Regions from separate parts of the Nocardia sp. NPDC003693 genome, predicted to be linked through region 2. Evidence: riboswitches for the same ligand, from Rfam matches in the RefSeq annotation. Region 2 holds a riboswitch; each other region holds the start of a gene.
The links. A riboswitch is a leader RNA that binds a small molecule or an ion and turns the genes downstream of it on or off. The one in region 2 is predicted to bind cobalamin.
Positions count from the first base shown of each region.

Region 1 (7,758 bases), on a different contig from region 2:
CCGGCCGCGTCGTCGGTGCTCGCGCCCGATCCACACGCGGCGACGAGAGCGACGACGGGGGCCAGCGCGAGCGCGAGCCGCCAACGGTTGGGCCGACGTGTGCGGAACATCGTGGGGACACCTCTTCCGGTTCGAGAATCGATCGCGTCATCGATCGATGCCCTGGGACAGTAGGGATCCCGGAGCGCCACGGCGAGGTAATGCTTTCCGAGGATCGGAAGGCTTGACAGCGGTGGGGGACAGCGGTTACACCGCGCGAAGTCGCCGGTGCCCGCGTCGAACGGGCTGATCCTCGACAGAGTTTCGCGCGGGCCGATGCGAATTCGTGTGCTGGGAGGTTTTCCGGATAGTGGAAAGCTCGGCGGTGGGGGCCGATGTGTCCGTGCTACCGTCGCCGACGTGGAAGCCCCCGGTGTGCAAACCATTGCCCGTGCCCTGTCGGTGCTCGAATGTTTCCGGGGCGGCGACGAGCGCGGCGTCTCGGAGATCGCGCGCCAGCAGGGCCTGGCCGTGAGCACCACGCACCGGCTGCTGGCCGCCCTGGTCGCCGCCGGATTCCTGGAGAAGAACGAGGAATCCAGCCGCTACCGCATGGGCGGGGCGCTGGCCGAATACGGTCAGATCGCCTACCGCCAGCACCGCATCTATCTCGCCGAACCGTGCCTGGAGCAGTTGGCCGCCACGACCGGCGCGAGCGCCTCGGTCGCCATCCGGCACAGCATCCACGCGGTGCTGCTCGGCACCAGCCGCTGGCGCGAGACCGACGGCCATCGCCTGCAGGGCGTGCGGCTGCCGCTGCACGCCAGCGCCCTGGGCAAGGCGCTGCTGGCGTGGTCGGACGCCAGCGACGAGGAGCTCGCGGCCCTGCCCTACGACGAGGGCACCGATCGCTCGGTCTCGGGCCCGGCCGAACTGCGCGCCGAACTGACCCGGACCCGCGAGCGCGGCTACGCCTACAACGACGGCGAACTCGACCCCGAGTTCCGCACGATCGGCCTGCCGATCCTCGATCCCACCGGCCGCTGCCGCTTCGCCCTGGGCCTGCGCGGCCCCACCGCCCTGATGATCCCCGAGCGCGTCCCGTTCCTGGTCGAGCTGGCCAAGGTCACCGCCGCCGAGATCGGCACGCGCTTCGCCGCGGCCACATCGGAATAGCGCACGGCGTCCACGCGACCCGAAAGCCGCGTGGACGCCGGTCGGGTGCCGCCGTCGATCCGGTCAGCCGCGCGCGTGGGCGAGGCGGGTGACCTCGGTGATGAAGCGGTCGATCTCCTCGCAGGTGTTGTAGAAGGCGAAGGAGGGGCGAACCGTCGCCTCCACGCCGAAGCGGCGCAGGATGGGCTGGGCGCAATGGTGCCCGGCCCGGACCGCTATGCCCTTCTCGTTCAAGGCCGTTCCGACTTCGAGGGGTTCGTAGCCGGCCAGGGTGAACGACAGCACGCTCGCCTTGTGCGCGGCGGTGCCGATGAGGCGCACACCCGGGATCGCCGCCAGGCGGGGCGTGGCGTACTCGAGCAGGCCGTGTTCGTAGCGGGCGATGGTGTCGATGCCGAGGGTTTCGACGTATTCCACGGCCGCGCCCAGGCCGACCGCGTCGGCGATGTTGCCGGTGCCCGCCTCGAAACGGCCCGGCGGCGGCTGGAACAGCGAGCGATCGAAGGTGACGTCGCTGATCATGTTGCCCCCACCCTGCCAGGGCGGAAGGTCCTGGAGCACTTCGGATTTGCCGTAGACCGCGCCGATGCCGGTCGGGCCGAAGAGCTTGTGGCCGGAGAAGACGAAGAAGTCGGCGTCCAGGGCGCGGACGTCGATCCGGGTGTGCGGGATGGACTGCGCGCCGTCCACCACGGTGACCGCGCCCGCGCGCCTGGCCTCGGCGACCACGTCCGCGATGGGCGTAATGGTGCCCAGCGCGTTCGACACATGGGTCACCGACACCAGTTTCGTGCGATCGGACAGCAGCCGGGTGTACTCGTCCATCCGCAGCTGGCCGGTGTCGTCCACCGGAATGACCTTCAGCACCGCGCCGGTCTCGGCCGCCAGCAGCTGCCACGGGACGATATTGGCGTGGTGTTCGAGGTGCGAGACGAGGATCTCGTCACCGGCGTGCAGGTTCTTGCGGCCCCAGGTCTGGGCGATGAGGTTCAGGCCCTCGGTCGCCCCGCGCACGAAGATGATCTCCTGTGCCGAGCCCGCGCCGAGGAACCGCGCCACCGCCTCTCGGGCATGCTCGTACGCGTCGGTCGAACGCGCCGCCAATTCGTGTGCGGCACGGTGGATATTGGAGTTCTCGTGCTCGTAGAAGCGGGTGATGCGGTCGATGACCGCGCGCGGCTTCTGCGTGGTGGCGGCGTTGTCGAACCACACCAGCGGGTGCCCGTTCACCCGCTCGCCCAGGATGGGGAAATCCCGGCGGATGGCGTGCACGTCGAACGGCGGATGCCGATCCGGCACGGGATCGCCTGCCCGGTCCCCGAGGAAGTAGAACTGTGACCCCGCCGGTGTCGGCTCGGCCTGCGGGCGCTCGAGGAAGTAGAAGCTCGGCCCGCCCGCCGGGGCCGCCGGTGAGCTGAAACGCGATGGGGTCAGCGGGATATCGAGCGACGGCAGTTCCGGCAGCCAGGGATCGGTGTGCACCGGGGCCGCGGCGGTCCCGGACTCCCAGCCCGGCACGGTCGGGGCGGGTGTGGCCCCGCCGGGCGGCACCGCACCCCGCGGTGCGCCCGGAGTGCGCGCAGTGCCCGCCGTGGCAGGAACGGAGATGCCCGGACTCGGCTGCGGCACAGCGCCTTCCGACACCGCACCGCCGCTCGGCACGGCCGGGTCCGGTGCGTGCGGGAGCGAGCTCGCCCCCGCCGCCGACAGGGGAGCGGCCACAGGGGCCGACGCGGCCGAGGGCAGTGCCCCCGGCGATCCGGGAACGCCGGACGGCCCCGCCGGGGTGCTCGGCGCGCCCGGAACATACGGGATCGGCGGCGGCTCCGGGGCCGGGGTGCTCAGCCCCGCGACGCCCAACCCCCCGAGGCCCGGCGCCGCCGACGGCAGCGCCGAGAAGAACTCCCCGGCAAGGCGATTCAGCGTCGCCTCGTCCGGGAGCAGCGCGCTCCACTCGGAACCGGTGGCGGCCACCGGTTCCGGGGGAGCGGGCAGATCAGCGGTAGGTCGGTGCATAGTCATGGAACCTGTTCACCTCTGCGCCCTCGAGCACGGCCACCGCGTCGTCGGTCAGGATCGCCAGCGAGCAGTACAGCGACACCAGATACGAGGCAATGGCACTGCGGTCGATTCCCATGAACTTCACCGACAGGCCCGGGCCCTGTTCACCGGCCAGGCCCGGCTGGTACAGCCCGACCACGCCCTGTCGCTCCGCGCCCGGGCGGATGAGCAGGAACGTCGTCTTGCCGCCCGTCACCGGGACCTTGTCCGAGGGGATGATCGGAATCCCGCGCCAGGTGATGAACTGCGAGCCGAACAGGCTCACCGTCGGCGGCGGCACACCGCGCCGCGTGCACTCTCGCCCGAACGCCGCGATGCCCTCCGGATGGGTGAGGAAGAAGCCGGGCTCCTTCCAGACCTTGGCGATGAGATTGTCCAGGTCGTCGGGCGTGGGCGGGCCCGCGATGGTCGAGATCCGTTGCTTCTTCGGCGTATTGGCGATCAGCCCGTAGTCGGGGCTGTTGATCAGCTCGCCTTCCTGATGCTCCTTGATGGCCTCGATGGTCAGGCGCAGCTGCTGGGAGATCTGGTCGTGCGGGCTGGAATACAGGTCCGAGACCCGGGTGTGCACGTCGAGAATCGTGTGCACGGCCTTGAGCCGGTACTCGCGCGGATCCTTCTCGTAGTCGATGAAGGTCTCCGGCAGCGGGGACTCGTCGTAGTTGTCGCACTTGATGTCGACGGTCTGCTCGTGCGTCACCCGATTGCGCCGGTAGATACCGGCTTCCACCGGCACCCAGCTCAGCAGATGGACCAACCACCGCGGGGTGATCGACTCCATCTGCGGAACGGTCTTGGTGGCATTGGCGAGTGTCCGAGCGGCCTCGTCGCCCAGTGCCACCGGTTGCGGCACGGTACTTGTCATGAAAACCGCCTTCAATTAGGCAAATTGGGGGTTACCGACGGGACGGAATACTAACCCCGGGAGTCGGCGCTGTCCTGGCGAAGCACACGGCGGGCGTGTCCTGGAAGTTTGCTGGCGATACCGTGATTCGATGCCGCCACTTCCGTGAATGTGAAGGAGTGCACTCCGCCGGATAGGAGTCACGAGCTAACAGTGAGGAAACCGTAATTGCGCGGTAATGAGCGCGCGGGCGGCGCGCGTGGAAACCGGTGCGGCCCCGCGCCTCAGCGCACGCCCACGAGCACCGCGTCGGTGATCGAGCGCCACGCCACCCCGGCTTCGGTGAACCCCGCCGCGCGGACACGGTCGAGATGCCAGTCCAGGGTCTGCGGAACGCCCTGCTGCCGGTTGTCCAGGATGGCGCGACTGGCGGCCAGTTCGTTGCTCAGCCGGGAATCGTCGGCGATGCTCGCCCACCACCGTTCCCAATCCGGCACGCCCTCCGAGCGCACACGCTCCTGATGTCCGCGCTGGATCCGCTCGTCCAGCTCGTTCAGTAGCGGGGTCCCCGGGTCGGGCATGTGATCGGCGTTGACGAGCAGCCCGCCGGGGCGCAACAGCGTCGGCAGGTCCGCGATCCCAACTTTCTTGCCACGCTTCCCAATTCATGGCTTCTCCAGGGTCTGATCAGCGGCTTCGGAACGGACGCAGACTACGCGGCCGTCCGGGCGCGTCGGCGCCGTGACACGCGGCCGGGCGACGCCGGGACGCGCCGGGAAGGGGTGTGGTTGTCGGCGGCGGTACCACTTCGCTATATTCGCCTGCGCAGCTGGTTCGCCGGAGGCGGTATCGAGGAGCCCCTGATCCGTCCGAAGGCGTCGAAGCCCGGTGGCGCGTTCGCGCGCCGCGGGGCGAGAGGGAACCCGGTGGGAATCCGGGACTGTCCCGCAGCGGTGAGTGGGAACGACAGCCGTCATTCCGCGCTGGGCGCGTTGCCCGGGAAGCGATGGCCGATAGGACCAGCCCCGGCACGAGCGCCGGGGCCGACCCGGGTCACGGGTCGATGCCCACGAGTCCGAAGACCTGCCCGTTGTGCCGGATACGTCGTGTCCGGCGGTTGTCGCCTCGTGGACCGGGTGGCATGCCGAGCGGAACCGGGCGTCACACGACGCCACATCATGGGCTCCTTTCAGCGTGCACTCGCGATGAGGTGGCCATCGGCATGCTGACCATGGAGCTCACCAATGACGAACCCGGACAATACATTCGCGGCCGTGCCCGGCCGCGCGCCGATCGAACGCACCGCCCGCGTCGCGCCCCTGGCCGCCGCGCGCGCCTCGGTCGTGCAGAACCTGCGCATCCATTCCGGTGCGCGAGTGCCCTTCTCGGTGGAGTTCAATCCGCCGCGTGACGCCGCCGGCGAGGCCCGGCTGTGGCGCACGGTCCGGGAATTCGAGCGCATGCACCCGGCCTTCGTCTCCATGACCTACGGGGCCGGCGGCTCCACGAAGGACCGCACCGCCCGCATCACCGGCCAGCTCGCCCAGCAGACCACCCTGCTGCCGGTGGCGCACCTGACCGCGGTCGGCCACAGCATCGCCGAACTGCGCGCCCTGGTCGGTTCGTACGCCGACTGCGGCATCCGCGACATCCTGGTGCTGCGCGGTGATCCGCCGGGCGATCCGCTCGGGGCGTGGGAGCGGCACCCCGACGGTGTGGAGTACGCCGAGGAACTGGTGCGCATCGTGCGCGATCTCGGCGATTTCAAGGTCGGGGTGGCCTCGTTCCCGCAGGGCCATCACCGCTCACCGGACCTGGCCACCGATACCGCGCACCTGGTCGCCAAACTCCGCGCCGGAGCCGACTATTCGATCACCCAGATGTTCTTCGACGTCGAGCACTATCTGCGACTGCGGGATCGGGTGGCCGCGCACGACCCGGTCGAGGGCGCGAAGCCGATCATTCCCGAGCTGATGCCGATCACCTCGCTGCGCACGGTGCAGCGCGCGGTGGAGCTGTCCGGCCGCGAGCTCCCGCCCGCCGTGCTGGCGCGGTTGCGGCGCGCGGCGGGGGATGGGCCCGAAGAGAACAGGGCCGCGGTGCGCGCCGAGGGCATCGAGATCGCGACCGAAATGGCGCAGCGTCTCATCGACGAGGGCGCGCCGTGTCTGCACTTCATCACCCTCAATTTCGCCAAGGCGACGACCGAGGTGCTGACCAATCTCGGCTACCGGGTCACCGCGGCGCCGCTGAGCGCCTGAGAAACCGGCGGCGGGTCCGGAAATCCCGGCCCGGCCCGGCAATCGGCTGGCTCTGAGATCTGCGTTACGCTAGCCTAACCTAAATCGGATGAGGTTAGGCTACGTTTACTACGTAAGTGTACGCTGATCAGCGGTTACGCCCCGCGGCCGGCCGTAGATGCTGAAAGCCTGCCGCTATTGCTCGCGTGTTGCGAGAGACCCGCTGCGATTTTCGGGTTAGCCCACCCTAATAAAATAGGTTACCCTAACTCGCGAATGTGGATCTGCGAGAGGGTTTCTGATGGTGGTTGCTCGTCCCGAGACGAGTCCGGGTACCGATGGAGTTGCCGAACCAGCTGTTTACGAGCTGACCGCCCGGCCCATCGATATCGAACGTGACACCGAGACCGCTCATCGGTGGCTCATCCACCCCAAGTCGGCGTACTGGGGCATGCTCGAGAGCACCCCGGCCGACGTCGAGGATCTGATCCGCGTCGCCAAGTCCGACCCGGATCCGCGATTCGGTATGTGGATCGGCGCTTTCGAGGACGAGCCGCAGTTCCTGTTCGAGCTGTACAACCCGCAGACCAGTGATCTGGCCAAGCCGGGCACCGGATACGAGCACGCGGCCGGTGACATCGGCATGCACCTGCTGGTGTCCAACAGCGAGCGCAGGCTGCCGGGCTTCACCGGCAACGTCATGCTGCACATCATGCGCACCGCCTTCTTCGAGTGCGGCGCCGAACGGGTCGTGGTCGAGCCGGATCACCGGAACCTGCACGTGCAGAAGCTCAACGCCGCGGTCGGCTTCCAGGTCGCGGGTGATTTCCCGGTGGCCGACAAGATCGCCCGCCTGAGCTACTGCACCCGTGCCGATTTCATTCGGCTCACGGACAACGGCCGGTCCCTGGCGACCGACTTCCAGCTCGCGAACTCCTGAGAAGGTAGTGCTTTGACCAGCCCCGAAGCTTCCGCATCCCTATCCGCGTTCTGGCAGACCTACGAGAGAAGAATCGCGACCAAGATTCTGGCCGAGTTCTGCCACGAGCGGTTCGTGCACCCCGTCGAGTTGACCCCCGGCGTCTACGTACTGCACTCCGATGACGGCCTGACCGAATACGGTTTCCGCGCCGAGGTGCTGTCCCTGGACAGCTGGTGCATCGACGAGTCGTCGCTGCGCCGCACCCGCGACGGCGAGCCCGCGCGCATCGACGCCACCCAGCTCGTCATCGATCTCAGTGGCTCCCTGGGTATTCCGCGCGACGCGCTGCCGGAATACCTCGAGGAGTTCACCAACACCCTGCTCATGAGCGCGAATCGCCCCGACGATCGGCGCATCGCGGCCGCGGAGCTGGCGGTCGCGGACTTCCAGACCATCGAGCGCACCATGACCGAGGGTCATCCGTGCATCGTGGCCAACGCGGGCCGGCTGGGCTTCAGCGTCCACGACGTGGAGAA
Region 1 is NZ_JBSFNO010000007.1:165,130-172,887, reverse strand. It holds gene ACWDOP_RS11475 (NrtA/SsuA/CpmA family ABC transporter substrate-binding protein) at 1-110, opposite strand, end outside; gene ACWDOP_RS11470 (IclR family transcriptional regulator) at 400-1,155, shown strand; gene ACWDOP_RS11465 (family 2A encapsulin nanocompartment cargo protein cysteine desulfurase) at 1,219-3,177, opposite strand; gene ACWDOP_RS11460 (family 2A encapsulin nanocompartment shell protein) at 3,152-4,081, opposite strand; gene ACWDOP_RS11455 (hypothetical protein) at 4,345-4,641, opposite strand; cobalamin riboswitch at 4,977-5,145, shown strand; gene ACWDOP_RS11450 (methylenetetrahydrofolate reductase) at 5,305-6,321, shown strand; gene ACWDOP_RS11445 (GNAT family N-acetyltransferase) at 6,602-7,240, shown strand; gene ACWDOP_RS11440 (IucA/IucC family protein) at 7,253-7,758, shown strand, end outside.
Region 1: it holds a riboswitch for cobalamin, as region 2 does, so the genes downstream of both, ACWDOP_RS11450 (methylenetetrahydrofolate reductase) here and metE (5-methyltetrahydropteroyltriglutamate--homocysteine S-methyltransferase) in region 2, are expected to answer to the same signal.

Region 2 (7,758 bases):
CTCCGAGGTTCGGCTCGCGGAAGTCGCTGTAGGCCGATGCTCGGATCAGGGACTCACCCAGATACGTGATACGCCAGCCTGCGGGACTTCGCTGGGTGCTGCGGGCCAGTCCCGATACGGCAAGTGCTTTGACCGCCGAGCCGGTGCTGGATCTGGTGAAACCGGTTTTCTCGCACAACTGTCGGATCGTAAGCGTTCGTGCGGGTTCAACTGTGGCCAGTGCCGCGAGCACTGTGGCCTGCGTCTCGGTGAGTGGCATCGGTGCCCCTGTCGTCGCTGTGAAGAACTCGGGGATGGAGTGATCACGCCGGCCACGCGCGGTCGAGATCGACGGTACGAAGAGGCTTGTATCCAGCACAACAAGTTTGCAAGGACTTGCAAAAAACCTGTTGTTCAGCAACGGAAATGGCCTATCCGTAGGACCCTGTAGTGAGGGCGGTGCAAACTGCGACACGCAAGTCACGGGAGGCAAGATCATGGGCTTTCGAGTACTTGGCAAGACCGGCTCGGGCAAGGAGGGGTGTCCTGCACTCTGCGCGACGGATGAGGGCAGCTACCTGCTGGTGGGGTGGAAGACTGGAAGTCCCGAAACCATCGAAATTCCCCATGCCCTGCTCGGATTCGCGGAGCCGCGAACGTTCGTGGGAGCGACGATGGTCGACACGGGGCGGGGTACGTTCACGCTCACCGGTCGGCCGGTGACCGATCTCCCGACCGTTGCGCGACTCGACATGGAAGACTACGAAACAGCGATCGAGGTGCCGAAATCGGAAAGGACGTTCTTCGGTGAAGTTCCTGCCCACGACTGAACTGCTCAGCGCGGCGCGGCACAGCATCTTTCACCTGGAAGTGCGTGACTCGTACGGAGTCGAGTCCGAGGACGAACCACTGCAGTGCTTCTTACGTGGGGAGCAGTTCGATCTCAGGGCTTGGTTCCAGGACTGGTACGACTTCGTTCAGGACAGAGTTGCGCACGGTGTCTCGGTGTCGCGGATCAGGGTTGTGACAACACCGCACAGCGACTACCAGCGCTGGTTGTTGGAGCTGACCGCGCTGAACACGGAAGCGGGCGAAGACATCCGATACCTGCCTCGCCATCTCGCAGGGCAGGTGCCGCCCGATGACTGGTGGCTCGTCGATGACGAGACCGTGGTGTTCAACCTGTCCGACTGTGAAGGCAGGGCAGTAGGCGGTTCCGCGGTGACCACCGACCCGGCAATCGCGGCCTACTGCAGGGGTATTCGCGACCGCCTGTGGCCGTTGACGACACCGTTCGACGAGTACTGCCGGGTGACCACACGTCAGTGACGAACCCGATCGAGGAGGGCCGTGCGGCTCTCGGCAAGCGGCTTCGAGAGATTCGGCGTCGTGCAGGGGTGTCCGGCCGGGAGCTCGCCCGCCTCTCCAAATGGCATGAGAGCAAGGTCAGTAAGATCGAGTACGGCGTGATCCGCCCGTCCGACGCCGATCTGCGGGCCTACTGCCGTCATACCGGCGCAGGCGACCAGTTGGACGATCTCCTCGCGACCCTGCACAACGTCGACTCGGCATACGTCGAGTGGCGGCAAGCGCTGGGAACGGGGATGAGACGCCGCCAGCAGCACACCCTCAGGCTTGAGGCGCAGGCGACGCTGATTCGCAATTGGGAACCGGCGATCGTGTCGGGTCTACTGCAGACGGCCGATTACGCGTCCGCGATCATGCGGAACATCATCGACTTCTACGAGATTCCGGACGACCTGGATGTGGCCGTCTCGAAACGGATGGAACGCCAACGGATTCTCTACGCCCAGGGGAAGAGATTCCACTTCCTCATGGCCGAACAAGCGCTCTACACCAGCTTCGGTGAGCAGCAGGTCATGCTGGGTCAGCTCGATCGGCTCTACTCGCTGATCGGGATGCCGCGTGTGACGCTGGGCATCGTTCCACGCGCCGCGGAGGGCCGGGTGGTCGTCGAGAACTTCTTCATGTTCGATGACCGCCTGGTCAAGGTCGAGGGGCACACAGCGAGCATCACCATCACTCAGCCTCGGGAAATCGCCCTGTACGGCAGAGCGTTCGACGTCTTGGCAAGGCAGTCCCTCACCGGCGACGCAGCCCGCACCGTGATCCGAACGGCCATCGAAGTCCGTCGAGGGGGCTCGAACAGCCCGCCGCACCCGCGAGCCCCAGGGCCGACCGCTGGGTGACCGGACGGCGAAATTCATTCCGTAGATGCCTGCGAACGGTTTCCCGGTGACCGACCCCGCGGCGCTCGCTCAGGGACACGCCGGACCATGAGATGAGCATCGAAATACCTGTAGGAAGGAGATTCGCAGGGATGCTGCTGCACCACGGTGAGGACGCGATTCGACTGTTCCGTAGGGGGTGGTCCGTAGCGGTTCATCTCGAACTGCAGGACGCCTACAGCACCCCGGAGGAGGATGAACCGTTCCGCGTCTTCCTGGCGGGCGAACCCGACGACTACGCGTGGTTCGCCGACTGGTCGAACGTCGTGCGCGAGGCGACGGCGGCCGGGAAGATCGTGCGGCGCGTCCGGGTCGTCACCGAACCGCACACCGACTACACTCGGTTCGCGCTGCACATCGCACGCCTCAATGCCCTGGCTGGCGAAGAGATTCGGTACGTTCCAAGGCATCTGGTCGATCCTGCATTGCTCGGTGGCGACGACTGGTGGATCTTCGATGACGACCTGGTCGCGTTCAGTGTCTTCACCCCGACCGGGGCAGGGGCCGGATTGGCCACCACCACCGACCCGGTGATTACCGCTCATATTCGATCGATTCGAGATCGAATCTGGCAGTCGGCGATTCCGTACGCCGACTACGTCGTACCTGCTGCCGGTCGATGACCGATCCGGGACAGGCGGTCAGGCAAGCGCAGGCGTGCGCGCTGACGGGCGGACCTGGACGGCGGCGACGGTGAATCGGACGACACCGACAAATGTTAGGAGGCCGGGCGGTCCCGCGCGAGGCCGATGCGACTGGCGGTCGGCGCCCGCGCGCCCCGCCGCGCCCCACGGGAACAGCCACTGGCCAGGGTGCGTGTCCTGGACCACAGTGCCCACTGGGCGGCGCGTCGTCGCGGGTACTGTCCCGACCGTCGCATCATGCTGAGTCATCACCATGGCAGACACCCCGAACGAGCCCCGGACCGACGCAGACCGGTCCGGGGCTCGATCGGTGCCCGGGCCGGGCGATTCGCCGCAGCCGGTTACATCTGCCGGAGGATGGTCGGCTGTCGGAAAGCACTGTGGAAGAACGCATTCGGACGAGATTCCTGGCTTGCCCATGCACGCCCCCGCCGACCCGATCCGCGTGAATCGCGACACGGTTGTTGGTGGATCCTGCGGATTTCGCTATATTCGCCACGCAGCTGGTTCGCCGGCGGCGGAGTCGAGGAGCCCCTGACCCGTCCGTTGGCGTCGAAGTCCAGGGCGTGTTCGCGCGCCGGGGACGAGAGGGAACCCGGTGAGAATCCGGGACTGTCCCGCAGCGGTGAGTGGGAACGACAGCCGTCACCCGCACTGGGCGCATGAATCATGCCTGGGAAGCGACGGTCAGTAGGACCAGCCCCGGGCCCGAGCGCCGGGGGCCGACCCTTTCCCGGGTCGATGCCCACGAGTCCGAAGACCTGCCCGTTGCGCCGGATACGCCGTATCCGGCGGTCGTCGCCTCGTGGATTGGGCGTTACGCCGAGTGGAACCCGGGCACGGGATCGATGCTTCCAGGGCTCCATTGGTGTGCGTTCCGTATGGGTGGCGGTCATCTGCTGCTGACCTCTGGAGTTCATCAATGTCGAACCCGCACAACACCTTTACCGCCACCGTGCTGGGGCTCCCGCGCATCGGGCCCAATCGCGAGCTCAAGCGCGCGATCGAGGGCTACTGGGCCGGACGCCAGGACGCCGCGAGCCTGCACGCCGTCGCCGCCGACCTGCGCACCGCCCAGCTGACCGCCGCGCGGGACGCCGGTCTGGACTCGGTGCCGGTGGGCACCTTCTCCTACTACGACCAGGTGCTCGACACCGCCGTGCTGCTGGGCGCGCTGCCCGAGCGGGTGGCCGGCATCGCCGACGAGCTGGACCGCTACTTCGCGGCCGCGCGCGGCAACGCCGAGGTGCAGCCGCTGGAGATGACCAAGTGGTTCGACACCAACTACCACTACCTGGTGCCCGAGCTGTCGGCGACCACCCAGTTCGCGCTGAACCCGGCCAAGCCGCTCGCGGAGCTGAAAGAGGCGCTGGCGCTGGGTGTTCCGGCCCGCCCGGTCGTGGTCGGCCCGATCACCTTCCTCAAGCTCGCCAAGTCCCTCGACGGCAGTGACCTGCTGGACCGGCTGGCCGATCTGCTGCCGCTCTACGAGCAGCTCCTGGGTCAGCTCGCCGAGGCCGGCGCGCAGTGGGTGCAGATCGACGAGCCGTCGCTGGTCACCGATCTGACCGAGGCCGAACTCGCGGCGGTCCGCAGCACCTACCAGCGGCTGTCCGAGCTGTCGGCGCGCCCGGCCATCCTGGTGGCGGCCTACTTCGGTCGCCTGGGTGCGGCCCTGCCCGCGCTGGCCGAGACCGGTGTCGAGGGCATCGCCGTCGACCTGGTCGCCGGTGGCGATGCGGACGTGGCCGCCGCCGAGGCGATCACCGGCAAGCTGATCGTGGCGGGCGTCGTCGACGGCCACAACATCTGGCGGGTCGATCCCGATCACGCGCTGCCCCGCCTGAGCGCGTTGCGCGCGGCCGGTGTCCAGGTGGCCGTGTCGAGCTCGTGCTCGCTGCTGCACGTGCCCTACAGCCTCGCGCCCGAGACCGACCTGGACGCGCGCCTGCGCTCCTGGCTGGCGTTCGGCGAGGAGAAGATCGCCGAGATCCGCGTCCTGGCAACGGCTCTCACCGAGGGTGAGGCCGCGGTCGCCGACGAGCTCGCGATCGCCCGCGCCGCGGTCGCCGACCGCAAGGCCGATCCGCGCCTGCGCGTGGAGTCGGTGCGGTCGCGCCTGACCGAGCTGACCTCCGATGCCATCCGCCGCACCCCGGCCGACGAGCGCCGTGTGCTGCAGCAGGAGCGCCTGAACCTGCCGCTGCTGCCGACCACCACGATCGGCTCGTTCCCGCAGACCTCCCGGATCCGGGTGGCGCGCGCCGAACTGCGCAAGGGCACGATCGATCAGGCCGAGTACGACAACCGGATGCGCGCGGAGATCGCCGAGGTCATCGCGCTGCAGGAGGAGATCGGCCTCGACGTGCTGGTGCACGGCGAGCCCGAGCGCAACGACATGGTGCAGTACTTCGCCGAGCAGCTCGACGGGTACGCCGCGACCGTGAACGGCTGGGTGCAGTCCTACGGCACCCGCTGCGTGCGCCCGCCGATCGTCTACGGCGACGTGGTGCGCCCGGCGGTCATGACCGTGGAGTGGTCCACCTACGCGCAGTCGCTGACCACCAAGCCGGTCAAGGGCATGCTGACCGGTCCGGTCACCATCCTGGCGTGGTCGTTCGTGCGTGACGACCAGCCGCGCTCGGAGACCGCGCGGCAGATCGCCCTGGCCATCCGGGACGAGACGGTCGATCTCGAGGCCGCCGGTATCGCGGTGATCCAGGTCGACGAGCCCGCGCTGCGCGAGCTGCTGCCGCTGCGCAAGGCCGATCAGGCCGCGTACCTGGAGTGGGCGGTGGACGCGTTCCGCCTGGCCACCTCTGGCGTCGCCGACGCCACCCAGGTGCACACCCACCTGTGCTACTCGGAGTTCGGCGAGATCATCGGCGCCATCGCGGGATTGGACGCCGACGTCACCTCGATCGAGGCCGCGCGCTCGCACATGGAGGTCCTGGACGACCTCAACGCCGCGGGCTTCGACCTCGGTGTCGGCCCGGGCGTGTACGACATCCACTCCCCGCGCGTGCCGAGCGCCCAGGAGATCGAGCAGTCCCTCGCGCTGGCGCTGAAAGCCGTTCCGGCCGAGCGTCTCTGGGCGAATCCGGACTGCGGTCTCAAGACGCGCGGCAACGACGAGGTGATCGCCTCGCTGCGCAACCTGGTGACCGCGGTCAACGCGCTGCGCTGAGGCGAACATGTACTCCATCCCAGGACGGGCCCATCTCACGACCGGACCGTCCGGTGGCACGTCCGCCAGGGCGACCGGTGCCGGATCGGTCGTCGACAGCCTGCGCATTCACGGGCGGGCCCGGGTGCCGTTCTCGGTGGAGTTCAATCCGCCGCGCGACGCGGTCGGTGAGGCCCGATTGTGGCGCGCCGTACGGCAATTCGAGCGGATGCACCCGGCGTTCGTCTCCATGACCTACGGCGCGGGCGGTTCGACCAAGGACCGCACCGCGCGCATCACCGGGCAACTCGCCTCGGAGACGACGCTGCTGCCGGTCGCGCACCTGACCGCGGTCGGGCACAGCATCGGCGAATTGCGCGCCCTGATCGGGTCCTACGCCGACTGCGGGATTCGCAACGTTCTGGTGCTGCGCGGCGATCCGCCCGGTGATCCGCTGGGAGCGTGGTCCCGGCACCCGGACGGGGTCGAGTACGCCGACGAGCTCGTGCGGATCGTGCGGGACCTCGGCGATTTCCACGTGGGGGTGGCCTCGTTCCCCGAGGGCCACCACCGCTCACCGGACCTCGACTCCGATACCGCGTTCCTGGCGGCGAAACTGCATGCGGGAGCGGACTATTCGATCACCCAGATGTTCTTCGACGTCGAGCACTATCTGCGGCTACGGGATCGGGTGGCCGCGCACTGCCCGATCGAGGGCGCGAAACCGATCATTCCCGAGCTGATGCCGATCACCTCGCTGCGCACGGTGAAACGCGCGGTCGAACTGTCGGGCCGCGAGCTCCCCGCCGCCGTGCTCGACCGGCTGCGGCGCGCGGCGGGCGATGGCCCGGAAGAAGATCGGGCCGCGGTGCGCGCGGCCGGGATCGAGATCGCGACCGAGATGGGGGAGCGGCTCATCGCCGAGGGCGCCCCGTGCCTGCATTTCATCACCCTGAATTTCGCCAAGGCGACCACCGAGGTGCTGACCAATCTCGGCTACGAGGTGACCGCGGCGCCGTTGAGCGCCTGAGCCGCGGTGTGCCACGCGGCGCAGCGAAAACGCTTCGTGAGTATGCCCACATGTCCGTTTTGTGGCGATTCTGTGGGGCGTAGGCAGAATGGCGTCATGCCGCATTCCAATCCGATCGCCGCGTGGAAGTCACTGCGCGAAGGTAACGACCGCTTTGTCAACGGCACTCCGCAGCACCCCGGCCAGGGGGCCGCGGCGCGCGCCGAACTGACCGGCGGACAGCATCCCTCGGCAATTCTGTTCGGCTGCGGGGACTCTCGCGTGGCCGCCGAGATCATCTTCGACCGCGGGCTCGGCGACATGTTCGTCGTGCGCACCGCCGGGCACGTGGTGGACTCCTCGGTCCTGGGATCCATCGAGTACGGCGTCGCCGTACTGAACGTGCCGCTCATCGTCGTGCTGGGCCACGACTCCTGCGGTGCGGTCCGCGCCACCATCGACGCGCTCGACACCGGCGCGGTGCCGGGCGGATTCATTCGCAGCGTCGTCGAGCGGGTCACCCCGTCGATCCTGCTCGGCCGCCGCGACGGCCTGAGCACCGTCGACGAACTCGAGGCCCGCCACGTCGAGGAGACCGCGCTGCTGCTCACCCAGCGCTCGACCACGATCGCCGAGCGCATCGCCGCCGGCCAACTCGCGATCGCGTGTGTCACCTACAACCTGGCGGACGGCCGGGCGGCGCTGCAGCGC
Region 2 is NZ_JBSFNO010000029.1:97,625-105,382, reverse strand. It holds gene ACWDOP_RS27670 (MarR family transcriptional regulator) at 1-259, opposite strand, end outside; gene ACWDOP_RS27665 (hypothetical protein) at 477-809, shown strand; gene ACWDOP_RS27660 (DUF6879 family protein) at 787-1,308, shown strand; gene ACWDOP_RS27655 (helix-turn-helix domain-containing protein) at 1,305-2,189, shown strand; gene ACWDOP_RS27650 (DUF6879 family protein) at 2,321-2,851, shown strand; cobalamin riboswitch at 3,461-3,635, shown strand; gene metE (5-methyltetrahydropteroyltriglutamate--homocysteine S-methyltransferase) at 3,795-6,059, shown strand; gene ACWDOP_RS27640 (methylenetetrahydrofolate reductase) at 6,067-7,068, shown strand; gene ACWDOP_RS27635 (carbonic anhydrase) at 7,165-7,758, shown strand, end outside.

Region 3 (7,758 bases), on a different contig from region 2:
GATCACGACGATGACCGTCGTGACCTCCGGGGCCAGGCGAGCCAGGTCCAGGACTATGACCTCATTGTCGCCGGCCCCCTCACCGGTCAGATTGTCTCCGGTGTGACGGACCGACCCGTCCCGCGAGGAGAGTTGCCCGTAGTACACGGCGTCCATCAACTGATCATCAGCACTGAAAAGCAGTGCGGCAACGTTCAAGTCGACCCGCACCCCCGGTTCGAGGGTGCCGTCGGGGTGAACCACGAGATCGAGGTCCGATGCGTCCCATCCCAACGCCACCGCGACGCATTCCAGCGCCGATCCGTCCGGGTTTCCCAGCGCGATGGACACCGAGCATCTCCTTCGATCGCAATCTTGTCGCTCCCGGCATTCCCCCTGCTCGGAGCTTGAAACGCAGCGCGCCACCCGGGATTCTGCGGTACCCCCGCATCGTTTCCCCCGCGGCGGGTATGTGAGGAAGTGAGCGCCGGCGATCTCGGCGACGCTGATAGAAGGAGAAACATCATGCTCGGTCTGGGTATTCTCGGGTGGATCATCATTGGCGGTCTCGCTGGATGGATTGCCAGCAAGATCATGAAAACCGACGCTCAGCAGGGCATCCTGCTCAACATCGTCGTCGGTGTCATCGGCGGTCTGCTCGGTGGCTTCCTGCTCAAGCTCTTCGATGTCGACGTCGAGGGCGGCGGTCTCTGGTTCAGTTTCTTCACCTGTCTCGGCGGCGCCGTCATCCTGCTGCTCCTGGTCAACCTGGTCACGCGACGATCGGTGCGCTGACCCCTAACCACTGAAATCGCCTGTGCCCGAGCGCCCCACCTTCCGGGGGCGGCTCGGGCACAGGTGTGTACGGGGGTCGCTCAGCCGTTCACCGTCACCCCGCACCAGGCCGCGAAACCGCGAATTCCATCGGTGCGCCGGGCATCCTGCCGGGCCAGCACGCGAATGGTCTCGTGCACCATCGGGTGGTAGCGGGTGAGCGAGGGCGAGATGCCCTTGGCGGTGTGCAGCGCGTCCAGCACCATGGCGCGGTCACCGTGCAGCAGGTAGGCGCGAGCGAGATCGATGTAGTGGTGCCCGGACCGCGAGCGCGGGGTGCCCGCCGGAATGTACAGTCCCTCGGCTCTTTTCAGCGCTTCCCCGCCGTCCATCAGCTCCACCGCCAGCGCCACGGACCAGATGCCCGCGTTGGTCGGGCCGAAGACCAGCACCTCGTCGCGATCGTGCCCGATGCGTTTGGCGGTCGACTCGGCCTCGGCCAGATGCGAATCGGCCAGGTCCCGGTTCCCGGCCCGCGCGGCCGCCAGCCCGGACTGCAGATGCAGCCCGCCCCAGGCGATGAGATCTCCGTCGGTGCCCGCGCGCAGCAGGGCCTCGAGATCGGCGCGGCACTGCTCCAGGAAAACGAGCGCGGTCTTCCAGTCACCGCCGTTGGTCAGCAGACTCGCGCGATGGAACCGGCTCGCCGCGATCCACAGCGGATCCCCACTCGCGGTGGCGGCCCAGGTCATTCGATCCACGGCGCTGGCCGCCAGGTCCACGTAGCCCAGTTTGTGCGCGAGGCTGCGCACGTTGTAGTACAGCTCGGCCAGCACGACGAACACCCGATCGCGGTCGTGACCGTGGCTGCGGTGCACCAGGACTCGGGTTTCGGTGAGCAGGGCGGGCAGCAGCGCGGCCAGTTTGGGGGCGGCGGCGTCGCGCCGGTACCGGCGGGCCCGGATGGCGGCGTCGGCTAGCGCGGCGAGCGGGCGCACCTCGATGTCGGAGTCGGCCAGGTCGTAGGCGGCGAGTTCGTTGCGCAGCAGCGCGATCGCGCCGTGCAGTTCCCGATCCTCCACGCTGGTCGGCGCGAACGGCTGCCCCAGCAGTTCGGCGGTACTGGTGCGCAGGGCCTTCGCGCTCGCCGCGATGAAGGCCGGGGTGGCCGCGCGCCGGCCCTGTTCCACGGCGCTGATCAACGAGGTGGACAGTCCGGTCTCCATGGACAGCCGGGCCTGGGTCCACCCCCGGAGCTTGCGGCCCTGCGCGACTCGCGAGCCGACTCCAGCCGATTCCTCACTCATCACGGCCTCGATTCAAGCGGTTCCCCGGTATCGAGACTGCCACAGATTGTGTGAGTCCGCCGCAGGTCGCGGCGGCACGCTGGATACAGCGACCAGCGCCGGAGCGGTTCGTCCGATTTGTCGAATCTTCGGCGCGACAGGCGCACTCGATGAATCCACACCGAAGGAACCGGACATGGAACGCATGCGCGCCGACGAGGATCCACGGCCCCTCGCCTCGGGTGGGGGGTGCCGGTGATGTTCGAATGCCCCAAGGCCCTGGGTTTCCTGAACAAGGACGTCTCCGGCGGGCGGCAGCCGTGGGACGAGCGCCTGATCCGCAGCACCGCGGCCCGGCTCGGGTACGACCTGTCCAAGATCCTGGTGTTCGACGCCCACACCCAGGAGTGGGTGCACCGCCTGCGGGTCGCGGTCGACCGCACCGGCGCCGCGGCGGTGTTCGTCCCGAACGTCGAACACTTCGACGCCGCGGTGGTTCCCACCGGACTGGTCGCGGTGGTCGATGTGATCACCGTCGAACCCGAGGAGACCTACGCGCGCGGCGGCGCGCACGAGCCGGGCGGTCGCGACGCCCCCGGCACCGGCCACTGAACACCGATGCCTATCCTGGTGGCGCAGCTGGTTCGCTCGCGATGTGGCCCACGGAGCCCCTGACCCCATCGCGCGCGTCGAAGCCCGCGCGGCGGTGACGCCACCGCGGGTGAGAGGGAACCCGGTGAGAATCCGGGACTGCCCCGCAGCAGTGAGCAGGAACGACCGCCGTCACACGCACTGGACCCCGCGTCCGGGAAGCGACGGCCAGTAGGTGGACCCCGTACGGGGCCGGTGCCCCCGAGTCCGAAGACCTGCCCGCTGTACCGGCGACGCCGAGTTCACCGAGGTCGCCGACATCATCGCCACGGCACTGGCGGGCGGAGCCGATCTCGACGCGCTGCGCGGGCGGGTCTCCACGCTCGCCCGCGACCTTCCGCTGTACGACGGCCTCGAGGACTGGAAGCTGCTCTGACACGCGCGGTCTCCGTTCCGGGCGCCATGAGGGGGCAGCCGGAACGGAGACCGGCAACACTGCGGCACACTGTCTCGGACGGCTCTTGCTAGACAGTGATGTACAAGATAATCTGCCTTCGATGTGAGTCAGTGTGGTCTCACATGGAGCAGATGGAGTCGACCTATGGCGCTGCGCGCGTCGCTGCCGGGCCGTGTGGCCGTGGCGGCCCTGGCATTCACCGCGGTGGCGGGCACGTTCACCACCGCGACCGCAACGGGCGAGCCGGGCGGGTCCGCACCCGTCGCGGTCGCGCCCGCACCGGCGTTCGCGGTGCCCCCGGAACTGGATCCGGGCTTCTATCGGCCGTCCCCCGAGGTGGTGGCGAGCAAGGCGCCCGGTGAGATCATCGCCGCGCGGCAGGTCAACGTGGCCAACGCCGGGGTGATCCCGCTCAACGTCGATGCCTGGCAGGTGTCGTTCCGCTCCAACAACACTCGCGGCGAGGCGATTCCGGCCGTCGCGACGGTGCTGAAACCGCGCGGGTCCGCACCCGACAAGCTCGTCTCGATGCAGGTGGCCGAGGATTCGCTGGCCGCCTACTGCGCGCCCTCCTATGCGGTGCAGCAGTGGTCGGCGGCCGCGGCCGTCGGGCAGATCGTCGCGCCGCTGGAGTTCGTCATCGCGCAGGCGGCCATCCAACAGGGCTGGGCGGTGGTCATTCCCGACTATCAGGGACCCGACAGCGCGTTCGGCGCCGGGCCGCTGGCCGGGCGGATCACCCTCGACGGGATTCGCGCCGCCCGGGACTTCGAGCCGATGCGGCTGGCTCCGGACACCCGGATCGGCATGTACGGCTACTCCGGCGGCGCGATCGCGACCGGGCACGCCGCCGAGCTGAAGGCTTCCTACGCACCCGAACTCAACGTGGTCGGCACGGCCGAGGGCGGCGTGCCCGCCGACTTCGGTCCCCTGCTCGACATCGGCAACGGTCAGATCTGGGCGGGCATGATCTTCTCCGCCGTCATCGGTCTCGGCCGCGAGTACCCGGAGTTCGGGGCGCTGCTCAACAGCAACCTGGACCTGCTCGGACAGACGCTGCAGGTCGTCAAGGGCGGGCTGTGCGTGCAGTACAACACCGCGCTGTTCCCCTTCGCGAACATGAAGGGCATGCTGCGGGTGCCCGAGGGCGATCCGATGCGCAATCCGATCGTGCGCGACACCCTCGACCGCACCCGGATGGGCAAGGCCACCCCGGACATGCCGATGTTCATCTGGCAGGCCAATCCCGACGAGCTGATTCCGGTCGGACCGGTCAACACCCTGGTCGACACCTACTGCCAGGACCCGGCCGCGCGCGTCCAGTACACGCGCGAGCATCTGGGCGAGCACGTGACCACCGAGATCTCCGGCTCCACCACGGCACTGCTGTGGTTGCGCGACCGCCTCGACGGCAAGCCCGCCGCCCCCGGGTGCGCTGTCTCCGACACCCCGCTGATGGCAACGAATCCCGAGGGTTTGGGTCTGCTGGGCCAGACCCTCGGCGAGACGCTCGGCTCGTTCTTCGGCAAGCCGATCGGGGTGAAGTAGGTCCGGGTCGAGGTCGGTGCGGTGCCGCTTCGACGGTGATGCTCCCCCGCGCCCCCCGGCGGGGGCATTCACCCGGTATGGGTGAGGTAGCAGGGGGTAGGGGCGACCTACCTTCGGTGCATCGAGACCGGAATGTCCGTTCCTTCGGGAGCGGACCACCGGACTTGCCACCACGGCTACGGACCAGGGGGTTCGGGTGAGAATCGGAGTGATCGGATCGGGCGCGGTCGGGTCGGCGGTCGGCAGGCTGCTGGGCGGCGCGGGGCACGACGTCCTGTTCGCGGGGCGCGACCCCGAGCGGGCGGCGGACGCCGCGCTGGGGGCCGGTGGGCGGGCGGGGTCTGTCACCGACGCCATCGACCACGGCCGCGTGATCGTGCTGGCGGTGCCGTTCGACCGGGTCGCCGACGTCGCGCTCGCCCACGGCCTCGATCTCACCGGCAAGATCGTCATCGATCCGACCAACCCCATGATCTTCACCCTCACCGACATCGTGCCGATCGAGCTGCCCGCCGGCCTGACCGGCAGTCAGCTGCAACAGCAACGCCTGCCCGGCGCGCGAATAGTGAAGGCGTTCAATCACTTCCTGGCCGGCGACCTGCTGCGCCTGGGCAGGCAGGGCCAGGCCGGCCTGGCCGATCCGGTGGCCATGTTCTTCGCCGGCGACGACGAACTCGCCAAAGACGTTGTCACCGAACTGATCCGCGACGCGGGCTTCACCCCCATCGACATCGGCGGCCTCGCCGAATCCCACCTCCTGGAGTACACCGCCCCCGGCTTCCTCGGTGCGGACCCCCTGACCCCCGCCGAGGCCTTCACCCGCCTCGAACGCGCCGAACGCGCCCGCTGACACCGCCCCCGTGTTTGCGTGTGAACCCCCGGGGTAGCACGCGGTTGATGCCGAACCTCGGCATCCGTGACACAGGAAGCGAGGTCCCCCATGGGTACCGTTACCGCATCGACCGACGTCAACGTGCCGATCCGCACCGCCTACAACCAGTGGACCCAGTTCGAGTCCTTCCCGCGTTTCATGGAGGGTGTCGAGCGCGTCGACCAGATCGACAGCACCCACACCCACTGGAAGGTCCACTTCGGTCCGGTGGAAAGGGAATTCGACGCCACCATCGTCGAACAGCACCCCGAGGAACGCATCGCGTGGCGCTCCGACAGCGGCCCCGAGCACGCCGGCGTGGTGACCTTCCACCGCATCGACGACACCACGACCCGCGTGATCACCCAGATGGACATCGACCCGGAGGGCTTCGTCGAGAACGTCGGCGACAAACTCGGCGTTCTGGACCGCCGCGTACAGGGCGACCTGAAGCGCTTCAAGCAGTTCATCGAGGAGCGCGGCCACGAGACCGGCGCCTGGCCCGGCGACGTCCCCCGCCCCGGCGTGTGACCCCACGTATCGGCCGGGCCGACAACCCGCACGCCGACGCGCCGGGGTGACCGTTCACCGGTCACCCCGGCGGGCCCGCCGGAGGCCGAACCGGTTTGCCGGACGCTAGCGGTGGTACTGCCATCGCGACCGAGCGAGCGACTCGCGCCCGCGTTCTCGGAAGGTGATGCGATGAGCGGCACCCACGACGACCATCACGGCGAACACGCGGAGGTGATGCCCTCGGATGTCTCGGGCCACCTCTCGTTCTTCGATCGATTCGCCACCGCCGCAAGCGGTCTGGCCGCCCGCGCCGGCTTCTTCGCGTTCTGCGTGGTGCTCGTGGTCGTGTGGGTCCCCAGCTTCGTGTTCCTGCCCAGCGTCGACACCTGGCAACTGGTGATCAACACCGCCACCACGATCATCACCTTCCTGCTGGTGGCCCTGCTGCAGAACACCCAGGCCCGCACCGACAACGCTACCCAGCAGAAACTCAACGCCCTGGCCGACGCCCTCGGCGACCTGATGGGCGAGCTGAGCGCGACCTACCCCGAACTCGACCGCCACCGCACCGAACTGACCGACGCCGTCGGCCTGGAACGCCGCGAGGGCTCGGCCTGAGTATCGGTCACCGAGTCCGGCGCAGCAGACGGATGACCGCCCGATCGATCAGCTCGCGCCGTTCGTCGGCGGTACGGCCGCCGCGGTCGGCCCTGCGCACCGCCGCCGCGACCGTGGTTCCTCGCCGGAACGCCGTCAACACCCGGGGATCGACATAGGAGGCGCGTGCCACGGCCGGGGTGTTACCCAGCGCGTCGGCCACGGACGTCATGATCTGCTTCTCCGCCCGTTTACGCGCGGCCTCCGACTCCGGCTCCGGCGACCGCGCGCAGGCGAGCGCAGCCGCCACGGTTCCCTGCCAGGTGCGAATATCCTTGGCGCTGAACTCTTCACCGACCAGTTCCCGCAACCGCGTGTTGATGTGCTCGGCGTGCAGCTCGTGTGTTTCGCCCGCCGCACGGAACACGAGCAGCCGTCGCCCGGGCTCGGCCCCGCGCAGCAGCGCCGCGACCGCCTTCGCGAGTTCTCGATCGCTGAGTCGAATCGATTGCCGAACACCGCTTTTGGCCTCGAAGTCGAACAGCATCTCATCCCCCGACACCCGCACGTGCTCGCACAGCAGGGTGGCGAGCCCGTGACTGCCGTTCTCCGCCAGGTACTCCTCACCACCGATTCGGAACACCCCGCGATCGAGCAGGTCGATCGCCACGGCCTCGACCCGGCGCCTGCGGAGTCCCCGGCCTCCCAGATCCCCTTTCACCTGCCGTCGCAATTCTGGTAATCGCCCGGCCATATCGAGAACCCGGTCGAACTTCTCCTCGTCTCGTTCGCGCCGCCACTGCTCGTGATACAGGTATTGCCGCCGCCCCGCCGCGTCGACCCCGACCGCCTGAATATGCCCGTCGGGTTTCGCGCAGATCCACACGCGCCGCCACGCCGGTGGAATCACCAGGGCGCGAATACGTTCCAGCGTCGCCGGGTCGGTGATGCGTTCACCGTCGGCGTCCGTGTAGCCGAATCCGCGCCCGCGGCGGATGCGCCGGAAGCCTGCCTCGTACGGAACACTGTGGCGCAGTCGCATTCGCTACCCGCCGCGGTCACGCGTACGGCGGGTAGGCGGCGTTGCGCAGCAACCCCGTCAGGTGGGCGGCGTTGCGTGCCAGGGCGGCCGTGTTCGAGGC
Region 3 is NZ_JBSFNO010000013.1:169,540-177,297, forward strand. It holds gene ACWDOP_RS17130 (TerD family protein) at 1-330, opposite strand, end outside; gene ACWDOP_RS17135 (GlsB/YeaQ/YmgE family stress response membrane protein) at 505-774, shown strand; gene ACWDOP_RS17140 (helix-turn-helix domain-containing protein) at 855-2,060, opposite strand; gene ACWDOP_RS17145 (hypothetical protein) at 2,298-2,651, shown strand; cobalamin riboswitch at 2,742-2,927, shown strand; partial or broken gene ACWDOP_RS17150 (serine hydroxymethyltransferase) at 2,920-3,066, shown strand; gene ACWDOP_RS17155 (lipase family protein) at 3,232-4,635, shown strand; gene ACWDOP_RS17160 (NADPH-dependent F420 reductase) at 4,832-5,485, shown strand; gene ACWDOP_RS17165 (SRPBCC family protein) at 5,576-6,037, shown strand; gene ACWDOP_RS17170 (low affinity iron permease family protein) at 6,209-6,637, shown strand; gene ACWDOP_RS17175 (DNA topoisomerase IB) at 6,645-7,658, opposite strand; gene ACWDOP_RS17180 (flavodoxin family protein) at 7,675-7,758, opposite strand, start outside.
Region 3: it holds a riboswitch for cobalamin, as region 2 does, so the genes downstream of both, ACWDOP_RS17150 (serine hydroxymethyltransferase) here and metE (5-methyltetrahydropteroyltriglutamate--homocysteine S-methyltransferase) in region 2, are expected to answer to the same signal.

Region 4 (7,758 bases), on a different contig from region 2:
CCGATCCGCCGAGCACGACGCTCACCACCAGCGCACCCAGGGACGCGCCGGTATTGATGCCGATGATCTCGGGGCTGACCAGGGGGTTGGTGGCGACGCGCTGCAGAATCGCGCCCGAGATCGCGAACGCCGCGCCCGTGCCCAGGCCGGTCAGCACCCGGGGGAGGCGATCGGCCACCACCACGTCGTACTCGATCAGCGTGCCGCCGCCGCCCAGCACCCGCAGCACGTCGGCGACGGTCAGCGGGTAGTGCCCGACGGTGAGAGACCACGCCGCCACGAGCAGGGCGGCGGACGTGAGGGCCACGGTGAGCAGGGCCGAGCGGCGCTGGACCCGAATGACCACCCGCTGTCCGGGCGAGCGCAACAGTACTGTGCCCCCGGGCAATACGCTCGGTTCGAGTCGTGTCACAGGGTCGCCACCTTCCGGTTGCGCACGAGGTACAGGAAGAACGGCGATCCCGCGAAGGCGGTGATGATGCCGACCTGGATCTCCTGCGGCTGGGCCAGCACCCGGCCGGCGATGTCGGCGAACAGCAGCAGGGTCGGTCCGAGCAGCGCGCACCAGACCAACACCCAGCGATAGTCGTGCCCGGCGAACGCGCGGGCGATATGCGGAATCACCAGGCCGATGAACGCGATCGGACCGGCGATCGCCACCGCCGAGCCCGCCAGCAGCACCACGCTCAGCGCACCGAGACCGCGGACCACGACCGGGCGGGTGCCGAGCGTGCGCGCCATGTCGTCGCCGATGGCGAGGGCGTTGAGCGAACGCGCCACCGCGACCGTGAGCGCCGCGCCGACGGCCAGGAAAGGCAGTACGGCCCACAGGGATTCGAGGCTCGCCCGGGTGAGCGAGCCGACCACCCAGAAGCGGAAGTTGTCGAACGTGGTGCGGTCCAGCAGGGTGATCGCCGTGGTGATCGACCCGCACAGGGCCGTGAACGCGGCCCCGGCCAGGACCAGCTTCACCGGCGTCGCGCCGCCGAATCCCAAGGAGCCCAGGGTGTATACGAACACCGCGGCCACCGCCGCGCCCACGAACGCGAACCACACCAGGCCCGCCGCCGAGCTCAGTCCGACAACCGCCATGGCGAGCACGATCGCCAGTGACGCGCCGGCGTTGATGCCGAGCAGGCCCGGACCGGCCAGGGGGTTGCGGGTCAGACCCTGCATGACGGCCCCGGCGAGGGCGAGCGCGATGCCCGCCAGCAGCCCGGCCAGCGTGCGCGGCAGGCGGATGTAGCGCACGATCCGGTCGGTGTCGCCGCCCCGGAAATCGGTGAACGCCGCGAGCACGTCGGCCAGATCGAGCGGGTGCGTCCCGATCAGCATGGAGCCCGCGCAGGTCGCGGCCAGCGCGGCCCCGGCAACAAGCAGGCCGGCGCCGCGCACGGTGCCGATCACCGCGCGAACAGATCCGGGTGGATCAGTCCGGCGACGAGTTCGGTGGCGTACGCGATGCGCACCCCGGCGGCGCGATCGGCGAACAGGAACGGGTGCACCGTTTTCGCGCGCACGGCTTTCAGATTGGCGAAGGCGGGATTGCCGGTGAGCTTGTCCACTTGCGGCTGCGCGTCGGCGCGCACGTAGCTCGCCTTACAGCACAGGCTGGTCAGGATGATGTCGGGATCGCGGGCGATGAGCTGCTCCGCGCCGATCTGCACGTTGCGGCGTTCGGTGAGGTCGGCGAAGGCGTTGACCCCGCCCGCGGCCTCGATGATCCGGCTGACGAAATCGATGCCGCCCGCGACGGTGTAGGAGCCGTCGTCCTTGGGCGTGACGACCGCGACCGTCGGCCGGGCCGCGCCCTGGACCTTCGCGCGCACCGCCTCGATCCGCGAACTCAGGTCGGCGACAACGGTCTCCGCGCGCTCGGACGCGCCCCACAGCGCGCCCAGGTCCCGCAGGTCGGCGTACACGTTGTCGAAGCGCACGGTCGCGGGGTCGATGGCCTCGTCCGCGAGGCCGTCCGCGCTCGGGCACAGTGGGCTCAGCACCCAGGTCTCCACGCCCAGATCGTGCAGGCTCGCCCGCGTTCCGACGCTGCTCTGCGACGACGTGGCGAACACGCCGTTGAAGCCCGACAGCACGAAATCCGGTGTCTGCGCCAGCAATTCGTCCCGGCTCGGCAGCTTCTCCACGTAGGGGGATTTCGCCTGCGCGGCTTGGTATTCCGGCAGCACCGCCGAATCCAGGAACGCGGTCCCGGCCAGGCGATCGGTGACGCCGAGGGCGTGCGCGATCTCGATGGAGGGCTGGTACGCGGCGTAGATGCGCTGCGGCGGCCCTGGCACGGCGACGTCGATGCCGCAGTTGGCGCGGGTGACGGCGTTCGCGCCGTCGGCCGCGGGTCCGGCCTGTACGCCGCAACCGGTCAGCATCAGCGCGCAGGCGAGCAGCGCGCCGGTACGCAGGCGCGCGAAAACAGATGGGGTCACCGAGACCGCCTTCCAGGTCCTCGTGGAATGGGGTGTTGCCTGCCGTGGCCGGTCTCCTGGCTGACGGGATACCGCGTGAACGATCGGCCTTCCCAGGGCGCGAGCACCCCAGTGGCCCCGGACGGATCACTCCGTCCGGACAGATCTGTTCACTTCCCGATCACAGTGGCGAGGGCCGCACCGGCTTCACACCGGTTTCCCGAACACCACGGCGGAGGGACTGTACCAAGATCACGCGCGAGCGCGGGAAGCGCTCGGGCCCGGCCGGATCCGGCGCGCTCGGATCCGCGCTCGAGGTCCGAGTTGTTCGCCGGGGCCCGTGCCGGCGCGACCAGGGGGAGTTCCCGGCCGGTACGGGCGTGGCCCGGGAGTGCTACTCGACGTGCCCGTCCGGCTTCGGTGCGAGGCGGCGGGCGGAGAGTTCGGCGTGCGAGACGCGCCGCAGGGCCGCGATGACCGGTTCGTAGAGGGCGGTGCCCAGTACCGCGTATTCGATTGCGCGGGAAGCGGAGTCGAGGGGCATCTCGGCTATGTCGTACTCGGCGATCGCCAGCACGGCGGGGCCGTAGGCGCGCAGGCGGTCCTCGGTCATCGGCATCCCGGCGGCCTCGGCGGCGGCGAGGGCGTGCTCGAGCTGGGCCACGGCCGGGTAGTCGTCGGGGACGGCGAGGCCGAGGGCGGTGAGCGCGGCGCGGGCGCGCGGGTACTCGGCGGGTTCGCCGGGGTCGACGGCGGGCGGCAGCAGGGCGGTGGCGGTGGCCAGGGTGTCGAGCAGGGGGCGGCCGGGCTCGTCGATGAGGGTGACGATCGCGCGGATCTGAGCCATCGACAGGCCGAGCCCGGACAGCGCCTTGATCAGGGCGACCCGCTGGACGTGCGTCTCGTCGTAGCGCGCGCGGGTGGCGCTGGTGGCTTCGCCCGGCATCAGCACCCCTTCGCGCAGGTAGAACTTCACGGTCGGGATCGGCACGCCGGTCCGTGCCGCCAACTCCGACATGAGCACGCGGGTCTCCTTCGCTCGGCGCCTTGACATTAGGTACTTGAACTATCCAATATTGGGTAGTAACAGTATCCAATCAAGTGTACGAACCCGCGGGAGTCCTCGTGTACGCCACCCTGATCGATCCCCTGATCAGCATTGTTCTCGGTGCCACCATCATCTCCGTCGCCACCATCGCCTTCGGTGGGACGTTCCTGCTCCGCGTCGTCACCGGCGGTCAGGAAACCAACGAACTGCAGAAATCCTTCTTCCGCGCCGGGCACGCGCACGCCGGGGTCCTGGTGATGCTCGGCCTGCTCCTGGCCGTGCTCGGCAACGCCGCCGGCGCCAGTCCCGGCTGGGCGAACGGCGGTGCGATCGCGGTCCTGGCCGCGGCGATCCTGATGCCCGCCGGGTTCTTCCTCTCGGTGCTGGGCACCGACCCCGTTCGCCCGAATCGCCTGATCGCCGCGGTGTGGCTCGGCGCTGCCACCCTCGTCACCGGCGTCGTCATCTCCGGCGCGACCGTCCTGCTCGCGGGCATCGACCGGTTCTGATTCCGGCGCAGTGAGACCGCCTGCGGCACAGCCGAATTCGCGGCGTGCGCGGCATGCGCGGAGAGGCGAGGGCACGATCCCCAAGGCTTCACCGCCTCGATCCGCCTAGCAAGCGGTCCCGGGCCCCGCCCGGTTGCCTCTCCCCGCCCCGGGTGGTCCCGGGGGTGGTGACCTCGACGGGAGTCGAACCCGCGTAGTCCTGACTGAGAATCAGGGTGCCCGACCGGCAGAGCACGAGGCCGTATGGAGTTGTGGTGACGCAGGTCGGAATCGAACCGACGTGGTCCTGAGTGAAAATCAGGGTGCCGAACCAGCACAGCACTGCGCCGCGTCATGCGTGGACCAGGCGGGATTCGAACCCGCAACCGACTGCGTGCAAGGCAGGCGCTCTTCCGTGTCGAGCTACTGGCCCGGGCTCCGTGGAGCACGGTGTATCGCGATCGTCGGGACGGCGAGAGTCGAACTCGCACCCTCCTGCACCCAAGGCAGGCGCTCTATCCGTTGAGCTACGTCCCGCGGCGGGAGGGCATGAAAAAGGGCCGCTCCCTGGGCATGTGCGCCCGGTGCGGCCCTCGGTCGGGAAGCCTGCCCGGTTAGAGGCTGCTTTCCGCGAAGGCGGCGGCGGGCGCGGTGCTCGGTTCCGGCGGCGCGACGAGGCCGACGGCGAAAGTCGCTGCGGGACTGGGGATGCTGTACTCGGTCATCGCTGCGATTCCTTTCTCGTCGGTGTGTGCGGTCCACGCTAACAGCGAATTGCCGAGCGCGACACTTATTTTCGAGCGGACGGGTTCGCGCAGCTCAGAGGGTGTCGGACTTGCTGAGCCAGCCGACGAACGCGCGCGTGAAAGCGGTGGGGGACAGGCGAACCGCGGCGGCGGTCGCCTTGGTCTGGATGCCGACCAGCACGTGCGGCCCGCGCAGGCGGGCCGGCTTCGTCGCGGTGCGCCAGACCGCGTCGGCGATATCGGCGGCGGTCAGGTGCACGCCGAGGGTCGCCGAGGTCTTGGAGCCGCGCTCGACCTCGTCCATCATCCCGGTCGCCACGAACAGCGGCAGCAGGTCGTGCACCTTGATCCCGTACCGCTGCCATTCCAGGTCGAGGGCCTCGGTCAGACTGCGCACGGCGGCCTTGGTCGCCGCGTAGGTCGCCAGTCCGGGCTGGCCGTACAGCGCCGAGGCCGAGGCCAGGTTGACGACCTGGCTGCCCGGCGTGCGGCGCAGATGCGGCAGCGCGGCGTGGCAGCCGGTGAGCACGCCCTTGACGTTCACGTCGACCACCCGGAGTTGGCGTTCGAGCGGGATGTTGCCGAACGCGCCCGAGCACAGGATCCCGGCGTTGTTGACCAGCAGATCGAGCCGTCCCGTGGTCTCGGTGAACTCCTTCAGCGCCTGTTCCCAGCCCGCCGCCTCGGTGACGTCGAACGCGCCGGTGACCGTCGTGCCGCCGATCTCCGCCGCGGTCCTACGTACCGCGTCGGCGTCGATGTCGTACAGCCCGACGGTCCAGCCCGCCCCGGCGAACCGCGCCGCGATCGCGCGGCCGATGCCCGCGGCCGCGCCGGTGATGAGGACGGCGGGCCGGGAAGCGCTGGCAGACTGGGACATTCGAGCCTTTCGGTTGCTCCGGGGCGCCGGAATCAGGCCGCGGTGCGACCGGTGTCGGTCGCCGCGAGAATCGTACGGTGGAACTCGGCCGCGTCGGCGGCGGCGTCCCGGCCGTCGGCGAGCAGGCCAGCGCCCAGGTGAATCAGGGTGTGCGGCGCGCTCTCCCGGATCTGCAGGCGCAGCGGGACCTGCGCCTGCTCGCAGCGCTCGGCGACCGCGAGCGCGTCGGCGAGCAGCATCTCGCGCGAGCCGACCTGAACCAGCATCGGCGGCAGTCCGGTGAAATCGTGGTTGACCACCGACCAGCTCGGGTCCAGCACGCCGTCGACGGCGATACCCCGGCGCACGACCATGTCCGGGCCCGCCGCGGGCAGCACCGCGTCGAGCTTGGCGTTGGGGTGCGCCATGCGCGCGGTGGAATCGAAGTCGGCCCACGGGGAGGTAACCGAGATCCCCGCGGGCAGCGGCAATCCGCGGTCGCGAACGGTCAGCGCCAGTCGCAGCGCCAGGCCGCCGCCGGCCGAATCCCCGGAGAACACGATCTTCTCGGGCGAGAACCCGTGGTCCAGCAGGTACTGGTACGCCTCGAGCGCGTCGTCCAGGCTCTCGTTGGGATGCGCGTCCGGCAGTTGCCGGTAGTCCACGGTGAACACCGGCAGCTCGCTGAGCGTGCCCAGGCGCGCGGTGTGCCTGCGGTAGCTGTGCAGCCCGCCCGCGATGAACGCGCCGCCGTGGAAGTACAGGATCGCCGAATCCCGGGCGATGCGCGGGTCCGGAATCGGTTCGGACCACAGCCATTCGGCGTGGAAGCTGTCGAAGAACACCGGGTGCCTGCGCACCCCGCGCGGCGCGCCCAGCACCCGGGCGGGCGCCTCGGACAGGCGGGTCACCCGGAAGACCAGCTCCGCCGGGCCGGGACCGCGATCGGCGACCCACGCACCCGCGCGCAGGAACTGCTGCAGCGTGGTGCGCAGCACCGGATGCGCGATGCGGGTGCCGATACGGGCCGAACCGGATTGCTCGACGATCACGGACGTGAGCGATGGCGAGGACTGCGGCGACTGCGGCGACATTGCCACGGTTTCTCCTGTCCGCGCCGCGAAGGCCGAAGCGCTGAACTCTGTACAACGGTGTCTGTTCTCCCGGCCCCTGGGCCCTGATCATCTTGACGTCTCGGATCCGGATTGTCATGCCCCAGAGCGAGATTCCCGTTGAATCGGTATCTGTCTCACCTGTTTCGAGACCGCGATGTGAACGGGGTTCACAGAGCGAGGACTCGGCGGCGAATCCTCACCCGCGCACGGCCGCCGAATCCAGCCGCCGAGCCGTGCGCGCGGCCATGAGCGTGGAGATTCCGGAAGCCAGCAGCGGGTCGTAACCGGTGAGATCGGCGACGCGGGCCAGCCGATAGGTCACGGTGTTGCGGTGGATGAACAGCGCCCGCGCCACCGCGTTGTGATTGAACTCGTTGTCGATGAACGCCTCCAGGGTCTGGATCAGCATCGGCTGATCGTCCAGGGGGGCCAGCACCGCGGCCAGCGTCGCACGGGTGGAACCCGTTGTGGCGATGGCGTATTCGAACATCATGTCCTGCTGCCGGCACAGCACCTCCGGCAGCGCCAGGCTCCGCGCCACCTCGGCGACCACCTGGGCCTCGGCGTGGGCTGCGGGAATGGCGGCGTGGGTGGCCGCGACGGCCGTGCCTATCCAGAACTGTGGATGCGGGGTGTCGCGCGGCAGCGCGAGCGCGATGCTCAACGCCCGCACCGGATCACCGCCGTTCTCGGGCATCGGCACCAGCGCCGTCCAGCCGCCGCTGTCCCGATGCAGCAGCGTCCCGGGCAGATTGGCCATGCGGCCGCGCATGCGGGTCAGGGTGCCGGGCGTCGGGTCGCCCAGACGGACCGCGGCGACGAGGAACGACGGCGGGATCGCGGTCTCGGGATCCAGCGCCCAGCTGCCGGGGTCGCGGCCGGTGAGTAGGGCGTCGGCGAGTTCGTGCTGCCGTTCGAGCAGATCCCAGCGCGGCTGGCGGGCGTCCTCGACCAGTGCGCCGGCGATGCGGCCCATGACGAGTCCGATGTAGTCGGTCAGGCGCAGGCTCACCTGCGGAATGACCCGGTAGTCGGACTCCTCGACCAGGGGCACCAGCGCCGACCAGAAGAACGCCGCGCCG
Region 4 is NZ_JBSFNO010000013.1:87,635-95,392, reverse strand. It holds gene ACWDOP_RS16795 (FecCD family ABC transporter permease) at 1-346, opposite strand, end outside; gene ACWDOP_RS16790 (FecCD family ABC transporter permease) at 409-1,407, opposite strand; gene ACWDOP_RS16785 (ABC transporter substrate-binding protein) at 1,404-2,441, opposite strand; cobalamin riboswitch at 2,471-2,667, opposite strand; gene ACWDOP_RS16780 (MerR family transcriptional regulator) at 2,815-3,444, opposite strand; gene ACWDOP_RS16775 (hypothetical protein) at 3,522-3,977, shown strand; tRNA gene ACWDOP_RS16770 (tRNA-Glu) at 4,143-4,218, opposite strand; tRNA gene ACWDOP_RS16765 (tRNA-Glu) at 4,230-4,305, opposite strand; tRNA gene ACWDOP_RS16760 (tRNA-Ala) at 4,316-4,389, opposite strand; tRNA gene ACWDOP_RS16755 (tRNA-Pro) at 4,421-4,493, opposite strand; gene ACWDOP_RS16750 (SDR family oxidoreductase) at 4,776-5,582, opposite strand; gene ACWDOP_RS16745 (alpha/beta hydrolase) at 5,615-6,655, opposite strand; gene ACWDOP_RS16740 (PucR family transcriptional regulator) at 6,873-7,758, opposite strand, start outside.
Region 4: it holds a riboswitch for cobalamin, as region 2 does, so the genes downstream of both, ACWDOP_RS16785 (ABC transporter substrate-binding protein) here and metE (5-methyltetrahydropteroyltriglutamate--homocysteine S-methyltransferase) in region 2, are expected to answer to the same signal.